3 regions of the Streptomyces sp. B6B3 genome follow, and region 1 is predicted to be linked to each of the others. Evidence: riboswitches for the same ligand, from Rfam matches in the RefSeq annotation. Region 1 holds a riboswitch; each other region holds the start of a gene.
What was found. A riboswitch is a leader RNA that binds a small molecule or an ion and turns the genes downstream of it on or off. The one in region 1 is predicted to bind cobalamin.
Positions count from the first base shown of each region.

Region 2: linked by a shared signal. The riboswitch ahead of ABGB06_RS01165 (ribonucleoside-diphosphate reductase subunit alpha) and the one ahead of ABGB06_RS10570 (hypothetical protein) in region 1 are both predicted to bind cobalamin.
Region 3: linked by a shared signal. The riboswitch ahead of metE (5-methyltetrahydropteroyltriglutamate--homocysteine S-methyltransferase) and the one ahead of ABGB06_RS10570 (hypothetical protein) in region 1 are both predicted to bind cobalamin.

Region 1 is NZ_JBDPLU010000004.1:80,649-83,913, reverse strand. Features, by position in the region: gene ABGB06_RS10575 (CbiQ family ECF transporter T component) at 1-1,058, opposite strand, end outside; gene ABGB06_RS10570 (hypothetical protein) at 1,055-2,104, opposite strand; cobalamin riboswitch at 2,244-2,365, opposite strand; gene ABGB06_RS10565 (beta-ketoacyl-[acyl-carrier-protein] synthase family protein) at 2,429-3,265, opposite strand, start outside.
Region 2 is NZ_JBDPLU010000001.1:276,154-279,418, forward strand. Features, by position in the region: gene ABGB06_RS01165 (ribonucleoside-diphosphate reductase subunit alpha) at 1-1,698, opposite strand, end outside; cobalamin riboswitch at 1,888-2,033, opposite strand; gene ABGB06_RS01170 (GNAT family N-acetyltransferase) at 2,056-2,601, opposite strand; gene ABGB06_RS01175 (CstA-like transporter-associated (seleno)protein) at 2,700-2,909, opposite strand; gene ABGB06_RS01180 (carbon starvation CstA family protein) at 2,906-3,265, opposite strand, start outside.
Region 3 is NZ_JBDPLU010000006.1:372,038-375,302, forward strand. Features, by position in the region: gene ABGB06_RS16300 (alkaline phosphatase D family protein) at 1-1,419, opposite strand, end outside; cobalamin riboswitch at 1,618-1,773, shown strand; gene metE (5-methyltetrahydropteroyltriglutamate--homocysteine S-methyltransferase) at 1,985-3,265, shown strand, end outside.

The DNA.
Region 1 (3,265 bases):
AGGCCGAGCAGCACGGCCACGACCGGCAGCGGCGGCACCTCCGGCCAGGCGAGGGGCGAGAGCGACGGGTACAGGTCGGCGGGATCCACACGGGTCGCCGCGTACATCAGCGTCGCCGCGGCCAGTCCCGAGGCCGCCGCGAGGAGTTCGCCGGCACGCCAGCGGTCGGGGCGGTAGTGGCTGCGGCGCACCCGCCGGCCGCCGAGGGCGAGGCCGGCGACGGCCAGCGCCACGCCGGCCAACAGGAGCGGCGCGCCCAGGGAGCGCGGGGCCGCCGGGTCGAGCGCCCCGTACAGGCCGGCCGCGATGCCGAGCAGCCCGGCCAGCACCAGGACGCCGACGAGCAGCCTCGTCCGCGCGGGGACGGCGCCGGTGCGGCCGTAGCCGCGCGATGCCATGGCGGCGGCCAGCGCCAACGACCGGCTCAGCGCGTCCTCCAGGACGGGTATCAGGATGCCGCGCAGCGCACGCCACCCCCGCTCCCGGGCGCCGCGCAGCCGGCGCGCGCGGCGCACCCGCCCGGCACTCTCGATCAGCTGGGGCGCGACGGACAGCGCGACGACGACGGACGTGCCGATCTCGTACAGCGCGCCCGGCATGGCCTTCAGCATCCGCTTCGGGTTGGCCAGGGCGTTGGCCGCGCCCACGCACACCACCATGGCCGCCAGTTGCAGGCCGTCGTAGAGCCCGCCGAGCACCTCCTCGGCGGCGACCTCGCCGAGCAGCCGGATGCCGGCGGCGGCCTCCGGCAGCGGGATCTCGGGCAGGGTGAACAGCACGGTCGAGCCCGAACCGCCGCCGAACACGACGCGGAAGAGCACCCGCAGCACGACGATGACGGCACCGAACAGCAGATACATCCGGAAGGACAACGCCCACGGCGCGTCGGTGCGGCGCCGCACCACGACCAGGCCGGCCACGGCGACGAGCAGGGCGAGCAACAGCGGGTTGGTGGTGCGGCTGGCGGCGACGGCCAGGCCCAGCGCCCACAGCCACCAGGCGCCCGGGTGCAGGGTGCGGGGCAGCACCCCGCGCGGCCGGACGAGGACGCGGCTCACGGGTGCTCCGCCCCGCGTGCCCGACGTCTGCGCCAGACGGCGAGCCCGGCCGTCCCGACCAGCGCGACGAGCAGGCCCAGCGCGACCAGCGTGGACGCGGGCGGTCCGGCCGAATCCTCGGCCGCGGCGGACCGGCGCTCCTCGAACTCGGTGTCCTCGCCCGACCAGTCCGACGCCTCGGTCGGGCTGGGCGCGGACGCGTCGTCGGACGCGTCGCCCTGCCCCGGACCCGCACCGTCAGCGGGGGCGTCTGAGCGGTCCTCGCCCTCGTCCTGGTGCTCGTCGTCGGGACTCCCTGTGTCGGCAGAGCCGTCGCTGTCGCCCGCTCCGCCCGCTCCGCCCGGGCCGTCCGAGCCCGCCTCGTCCGCGCCACCCGAGCCGCCGGACTGCGTGCCGCCGGCCGACGCGCCGCCGTCGGCGGAGCCCTCGCCGTCCGCCCCGCCGTCGCCCGATCCCCCGCCGCTCGAATTCCCGCCACCCGACGAGCCGTCGCCCGCACCGCCGGACCCGCTGCCCGACGAGCCGCCGTCGCCGGGGCGTTCGGGCGCGACGCCGGGCGGCGACGCCTCGCCCTCCCCGTCGTTCGTCGAGAAAACCCAGCCCTCGAAGCTCCCCTCCGGCGGGGTCCGGTAGGTGGCGCCGTACTGGCTGTACTCCCACGCACCGCCGTCGGGCGCGTGCCAGTACGACCAGTACGCCGAGGCCGGCGGGGTGTCCACGCACGGTTCGGCGTCGGGCCCGGGGCGGCCGTTGATCCGGCAGACGAAGGAGTCCCCCCAGCGGTTGGTGCCCTCCACCTCGAATCCGGCGCCGCGCAACGCGTCCACGCCGTCCTCCTGCGGGCCCGGCGCGCAGCGCACCACCTGCTCGCCGCCCAGGGCCCGGAAGTCGACGACCACCGTGACCCCGTCGCCGTCGGGGCAGAACCCGGGGGCGCCGGCGCGAGGGGTCGCCGCGGCGGCGGGGCTCGCCGGAAGGACCGGGAGGACCGGGAGGACCGGGGAGATCGCGAGCAGCAGCGCGACAACGGCTCGGGCGGGGGACATGGCATGCCCTTCCTTCCGGCAGCCGGTCCCACCTGCCGCCCGACGTGCGAAACCCCTGGCGCGCGTTCGCGAAGCGAGGCGTCAGGGGGCCGACGAGCCGGGGCGGCTGAGGGCTCCACGCTGCAGTCCGTGACAGTGGGAAGCGGTTCGCGTCGTACGCCGAGCGTCCCGACTCGCGGCCCCTTGGCGGTGCCGCTCACGGTTGCAGGTCAGCGCCGGATTCGCACCGGCTTCCCTCGCACGTACGCGCATGAAGTTGTGGAGACGAGTGGACGGTCACCGGCCTGTTCCAGCCGATGACCGTCCCTCAGGGTAACGCTCCGATCAGACCGTTCGGAAGGCCAGTACCACGTTGTGACCGCCGAATCCGAAGGAGTTGTTGATGGCCGCGATGGTGCCCGAGGGCAGCGTGCGCGGCGTGTCCCGGATGATGTCGGCGTCCACCTCCGGGTCGAGCTCGTCCACGTTGATCGTCGGCGGAGCCGTCCGGTGGTGCAGCGCCAGCACCGTGGCGACCGTCTCGATGCCGCCGGCGCCGCCGAGCAGGTGGCCGGTCATCGACTTCGTCGACGAGACCGCCACATGGTCCAGATCGTCGCCCAGCACCTGGCGCAGCGCCCGGATCTCCGCGACGTCGCCCAGCGGCGTCGAGGTGGCGTGCGCGTTGACGTGGGTCAACTGCTCCGGCTTCAGGTCGGTCTGCTCCAGCAGATGGCGCACCGCCGTGGCGATGCCGGCGCCGGTCGGCTCGGGCTGCGCGATGTGGTGGCTGTCCGCGGACAGCCCCTGGCCGAGCATCTCGCAGTAGATCCGCGCGCCACGCGCCGCGGCGTGTTCGGCGGACTCCAGCACCACGATGCCCGCGCCCTCACCGAGCACGAAGCCGTCGCGCGCCGTGTCGAAGGGGCGGGACACCTTCGTCGGATCGCCCTCGTTCTTCGACAGCGCCATCATGTTCGCGAACGCCGCGATGGGCAGCGGGTGGATGCACGCCTCGGTGCCGCCGGCGACGACGATGTCGGCCCGGCCCGTGCGGATCATCTCCGCGGCGTACCCCACGGCCTCCGCGCCCGAGGCACAGGCGCTCACCGGCGTGTGCACGCCGGCGCGCGCGCCGACCTCCAGGCCGACGTTGGCCGCCGGGCTGTTGGGCATCAGCAT
Region 2 (3,265 bases), on a different contig from region 1:
GGCGGCGGACGCGGTGGTCTCGGGGTAGTGGTCGGGGTGCAGCGTGCCCCGGGCGGTGCGGGTGTCCGCCCAGGCCGGGTGCGGGCCGTGCCGTTCGGCGAGCTCGGCGGAGGTCTCGTAGGCGGCCAGCATGATCCGCTCGGCGATCCGGGTGGACAGCTCCCGGGCCTCGGCCGAGTCGAACGGCAGGCGCAGCCGGAAGAAGACGTCCGCCAGCCCCATCACGCCCAGCCCGACCGGCCGCCACCTGGCGTTGGAGTCGCCGGCCTGCCGCGTCGGGTAGTAGTTGATGTCCACCACCCGGTCGAGGAAGACCACCGCCGTCCGCACGGTGGCGTCCAGCCGGTCCCAGTCGATCCCGCCGGCGGGCGTCACATGGGCGGCGAGGTTGACCGAGCCGAGGTTGCACACGGCCGTCTCACCGTCGTCGCTGACCTCCAGGATCTCGGTGCAGAGGTTCGAGGAGTGCACCACGGCGCCGGGTCGGGCCGTCTGGTTGGCCGTGCGGTTGGCGGTGTCCTTGAACGTCATCCAGCCGTTGCCGGTCTGCGCCAGGGTGCGCATCATCCGGGCGTAGAGCTGCCGGGCCGGCACCGCGCGCCGCGCCAGGCCCGCGGCCTCCGCCCGGCGGTAGGCGGCGTCGAACTCCTCGCCCCACAGGTCCACCAGCTCCGGCACGTCGACCGGCGAGAAGAGCGACCAGTCGGCGTCGGCCGCGACCCGGCGCATGAACTCGTCGGGGATCCAGTGCGCGAGGTTGAGGTTGTGGGTGCGCCGGGCCTCCTCGCCGGTGTTGTCGCGCAGTTCGAGGAACTCCTCGATGTCCGCGTGCCAGGTCTCCAGGTAGACGCAGGCCGCGCCCTTGCGGCGGCCGCCCTGGTTGACCGCGGCGACCGAGGCGTCGAGGGTGCGGAGGAACGGCACGATGCCGTTGGACTGGCCGTTGGTGCCGCGGATCAGCGAGCCGCGGGCCCGGATCCGGGAGTAGGGCAGGCCGATGCCGCCCGCGTGCTTCGACAGCCGGGCCACCTGGTGGTAGCGGTCGTAGATCGAGTCCAGCTCGTCCTTCGGGGAGTCCAGCAGGTAGCAGGAGGACATCTGCGGGTGCCGGGTGCCCGAGTTGAACAGCGTGGGGGAGGAGGGCAGGTAGTCGAGCCGGCTGGTCAGCCGGTACAGCTCGGCGACCTCGGCCAGCGCGGGCTCCGACTCGTCGGCGGCGAGGCCGCAGGCCACCCGCAGCAGGAAGTGCTGCGGGGTCTCGATCACCGCCCGGCTGGTCGGGTGGCGGAGCAGGTACCGGGAGTGGACGGTGCGCAGCCCGAAGTACCCGAACCGGTCGTCCGCGCCCTCGGCGACCGCCCGCTCGACCAGCGCGTCGAGCCGGGCCGCGTGCCGGCGCACGAAGCTCAGCGTGCGGTCGGCGATCAGACCCTCCCGGTGGCCCACCTCGATCGAGGCGGTGAAGGACCCGGCGCCCTGGCCGGCGGCCTCCTCGCGGACGGCGACCGTCAGCAGCCGGGCGGCGAGCCGGGAGTACTCGGGGTCCTCGACGATGAGTCCGGCGGCGGCCTCGATGGCCAGGTCCCGCACCTCGGCCGCGTCGGAGCCGGCGTGCCGGCCGCGCGCCACCGCCGCCGCGACCCGGTCGGGGTCGGTCGCGGGCAGCCCGGCCGACGCCGCCGCCAGCAGACGCCGCATCGGATCCGGTGGCTCGGCGGCGGTCTGGGATGGGGCGACGATCTCGGGTGCGATGGTCACGGCGACGCTCTCCTCACGGCGCGAGGGGCGACGCAGGTGGACGAGCGCGCGCGGGCAGGCGTGTCCCCCCGGCAACCGGGCAAAGGGCATCCAAGCACCGCGTCCGCTGGCCCAGCCCACGAGGCCCGGACGAGTTCCTCCGCCGCCGACAGGCATTCGGACTCGTGACGGGCATCAGAAAACGGCAAGGATCAGCCCATCACACACCGTTGCGGGACAGTTCCGGACTCGCACCGGATTCCCCTGCGGTGGCAGCGAGCACGAGCATACATCTTGTGCCGTGAAAGTCGAGCGCCCCTATATGTTGTGGTCGCCGAGGAGTTCGTCGGTCGGCGGATCGTCCAGGCCTCGTGCGAACGTGCTGAGAACGAACCCGGGCAGCGGCTCCCAGTCCCGCTCCGGTGTCCGCACAAAGCCCAGCCGCTCGTACAGCCGGTGGGCCGTGTGCATCTGCAACTGACTGGACAGCACGATGCGCCGCCGGCCGGACCGGCGCGCCCGGCGGAGGCACTCGCGCACCAGCGCCTCGCCGGCCCCGCGCCCGCGCGCGGCGGGGGACACCGCGAGCATCCGGAACTCCGCCTCGTCCGGGCCGGCGATGTCGGCGTACTCCCCGGCGGTGACGAAGGTCACCGTCCCCACCACCTCGTCGCCCGGACCGTCCGGCGCCACGGCCACCAGCACTTCGGCGTGCTCCGCGCGCCGCGCCGCGTCGCGCAGCACCGCCAGATACGGGTCGCGCTCGGCGTCGACCAGCAGGCCCTCCCCGAGATACACGGCGGCGGTCAGCGCCCCGACCGCCGCCAACTCCGCCGGCCTCGCGTCCCTGATCGTGATGTCCATGGGATCAGTGTGACCGTGGGGTCTGACACCGCCGCCCTCCGACCGCCGCCCTCCGACCGCCGCCCGGCGCCGCGGCCCGCACGTGCGGAGACGGTCGGTCAGCAGCAGCCGCCGCCGGGCGGTCCGGCCGGGTCGCCGTACCGGGACCTGACGCGCCGCCGTTCGAACTCGCGGCGGCTCGGCGCCGGAGCCGTCGGGTCCGTCGCGCGCAGCCGCGCCACGTGCCGTTCGTACGCGGTCTCGCCGGTGAACTCCCTGACGTACCACCACAGCCGGGCGGCGGCCCGGCGCGGCGGGGCCGCGGTCACGGTCGCGCCCCCGTCCTGGTCTCGGCGGAGCTCCTGGACTGCTCGGGAATGCCGCCGCCGGGCCCGAGACCCGCGGCCACGAGGTCGGCCTTCTCCTCCCTGGTGGGGATGAGCCCGGCCGGGGCGACGATCTGGGACTCCTCGGCCGGCGCCTCGGCGAGCGCCACGTCCTGCGGCCGCATGGCGGCCCTGACGCACACCCGCGCCGCGTCGACGAAGACCACGATGACCAGCAGCGCGAGCACCGCCGTCAGCGTGGCGTCCACCGTCGCGTTCGTGACGATGGTCTCCATGTCGCCCACGTCCTGGGCGGGAGCCAGCACCTCGCCGGCGTCGATGCCGTCCTGGTAGACGTC
Region 3 (3,265 bases), on a different contig from region 1:
CGCCGGGAAGGAGCCGGCGTTCAACGGGCCGCTGACGAACTCCCAGAACGGCTCGAAGTCGGTGAACCCCGCCGCGTCCGGCCGGTAGTGCTGCGCCGAGGTGTAGTGCACGTCGGCGGTGAGCCACACCGTGCCGGTGATCCGGCGGTGCTTCACGAATCGCAGCAGCTCCGCGATCTGCAGCTCCCGGCCGAGCGGCGCGCCGGGGTCGCCGTTGGCGACGGCCTCGATGTCCGTCTCGCCGTCGGGCACCACCAGGCCGAGCGGCATGTCGGCGGCGATCACCTTCCACACGGCGCGGGAGCGGGCGAGCTCGGCCTTGAGCCACTCCAGCTGGGCGCGGCCGAGGATGCCCTGCGGGTCGGCGGTCTGCTGGCCCGGCGAGTTGGCGTTGCGGTAGGTGCGCATGTCCAGCACGAAGACGTCGAGCAGCGGGCCGTGGCGCACCACCCGGTGCATCCGTCCGTCGCGCCCGCGGTTCTGGTCGGGGGCCAGCGTGGGCACCGGGAAGTACTCGGCGTACGCCTGGCGGGCGCGCGCCGCCAGCACGTCCACCGACCGCTCGGTGTAGCGCTCGTCGTCCAGGATCTCGCCCGGGTACCAGTTGTTGGTGACCTCGTGGTCGTCCCACTGCACGATCGAGGGCACCTGGGCGTTGAACCGGCGCAGGTTGGCGTCCAGCAGGTTGTACCGGAAGGTGCCGCGGTACTCGTCGAGCGTCTCGGCCACCTTGGACTTGGCCTCGGTGGTGACGTTCCGCCACACCCGCCCGTCCGGCAGGGTGACGCTCGGCTCCAGCGGGCCGTCCGCGTAGACGGTGTCGCCGCTGAACAGGAAGAAGTCCGGGTCGAGGCGGCGCATCTCCTCGAACGCGCGGTAGCCGCCGAGTTCGGTGTTGATGCCCCAGCCCTGTCCGGCGAGGTCGCCCGACCACACGAACCGGACGCCGTCCCCGCGCCGGGCGGGCGCGGTGCGGAAGGTGCCGGTCACGGGCGCGCCGCTCCGCCGCGGGTCGTCCGGGTCGGCGAGCAGCACCCGGTAGTGCATCTGCTCGCCGGGCGGCAGGCCGCGCAGCGCCGTGGTGCCGGTGAAGTCCGTGTCGGGGCCGAGCAGCGGCCCGTGCCAGCGGCGCGGCGCGCGGAACGACTCGGTGGCCGAGGTCTCGACGACCATCAGGGCCGGACGGTCGGACCTCACCCACACCAGGCCCGAGGAGCTCGTGACGTCTCCCGCCTGCACGCCCCAGCGGGCCTCGGGGCGCCCGGAGCGGGCCTGCGCGGGCGCGGCGCCGGCCAGCGCGGGCAGGGTGGGCAGGGCCAGCGCGGCCGAGGCGAGCGCCCCGCCCCGCAGCACCGTCCGGCGGCCGACCGGCCGCCGGTGGTGGGATCCGACGTCCCGTCCGGAACTCGACTCGGTCATGAGGTACCTCCCGTGGTGCGACGCGCTGATCCGCCGCAGCATGGTCCGCCCGCGACGACGTCGGATGCCGCGCGGCGGAACGCCCGGCGAACGCACGGCGAAGAGCCGGACGCCCCTCCCCCAGGCCCGGCGCCGCGGAGGAGGGCATAGGGTCGGGGACGCCGACGGTTCGTCGGGCTCCGCGGAGTCCGGCGAGGCAAGAGGGAACCCGGTGCGAATCCGGGACTGCCCCGCAGCGGTGAGTGGGAACGACCGCCGTCATCAGGCACTGGGCGCGCCGCGCCCGGGAAGCGACGGCCAGTAGGTCCGGCGGCTCCTTCGGGAGCCGGCGGGTGCCCGCGAGTCCGAAGACCTGCCGCCGGCGCGCGCACCGCCGGTGCGCGCTGGTCCTGGGCCTCGCGGGTGGGCTCGTGGGACGCGTTCGTGCCGGTTCCGGCGCGGCGCCGTTCTCGCGTGCTGTCCTCGTGGTTCCGACCGAGGTCAGCGAGCTCGCGAGGAGAGAGCTGTGATCGACGACACCACCCACCGCACCCACCGCACCCACGATGCCCGTCGTGCTGACGAGATCGGCGCGACGGTGCTGGGCTATCCGCGGATCGGCCCGCGCCGGGAGCTGAAGCGCGCGGTCGAGGACCACTGGGCCGGCCGGCTGGACACCGCGGGCCTGTTGGAGGTCGGCCGCGCGCTGCGGGCGGCGACCTGGCGGGAGTTGGCCGACGCCGGCCTGGACTCCGTGCCGGGCAACACCTTCTCCCACTACGACCAGGTGTTGGACGCCGCCGTGCTGGTCGACGCGGTGCCGCCGCGGTTCCGCGCGCTCGGCCTCCCGCCGCTCGACACCTACTTCGCCATGGCGCGGGGCCGGGACGACGTGGCCCCGCTGGAGCTCACCAAGTGGTTCGACACCAACTACCACTACCTGGTGCCGGAACTGGCGCCGGACACCCGGCTGGCGCTCGCCGACGACCCCGAACCGGTCGCCGAGTACCGGGAGGCGGCGGCGCTCGGGGTGCCGACCCGGCCGGTGCTGCTGGGCCCGGTGACGTTCCTGCTGCTGGCGAAGCCGGCCCCGGACGCGCCGGACGGGTTCGTTCCGCTGGACCTGCTGGAGCCGCTCCTGGCCTGCTACGCGGAGCTGTTGGAGCGGCTGGCCGACGCCGGGGCGGACTGGGTGCAGCTGGACGAGCCGGCGTTCGCCGCGGACCGCACGGAGGCGGAGCTCGCGGCGCTGCGCCGGGCGTACGACCGGCTGGCGGCGCCGCGCCGCCGGCCGCGGATGCTGGTCGCCGGCTACTTCGGCGATCTGGGCCCCGCGCTGCCGGTGCTGGCCGGCACCGCCGTCGAGGCGGTCGGCGTCGACCTGGTGGCGGGCCCCGCGGCGGCCGGCCGGCTGGCCACCCTGCCGGGGCTGCGGGACAAGACGGTGGTGGCCGGCGTGGTGGACGGGCGCAACGTGTGGCGCACGGACCTGCGCGCCGCGGCGGCGACCTGCGCCGGGCTGCTGGGTTCGGTCGGGCGACTCGCGGTGTCCACCTCGTGCTCGCTGCTGCACGTGCCCTACGACCTGGCCGCCGAGCCCGGGCTGGACCCCGGGCTGCGCGACCGGCTGGCCTTCGCGCGGCAGAAGGTGGCGGAGGTGGTGCTGCTCGGGCGGGCGCTGCGGGTCGAGGAGCCGGCCGTCACCCGGGGCCTCGCCGAGGCGGGCGAGGCGGTGCGCCGGGGCCGGGCCGCCGCGCGTCGGGACGACCGGGTGCGGGCCCGGGTCGCCGCGCTGCGCGGCCGGCCCCACGAACGGGCCCCGTACCGGGAACGGGCCAGGGTCCAGCGGGCCGGGCTCGGGCTGCCG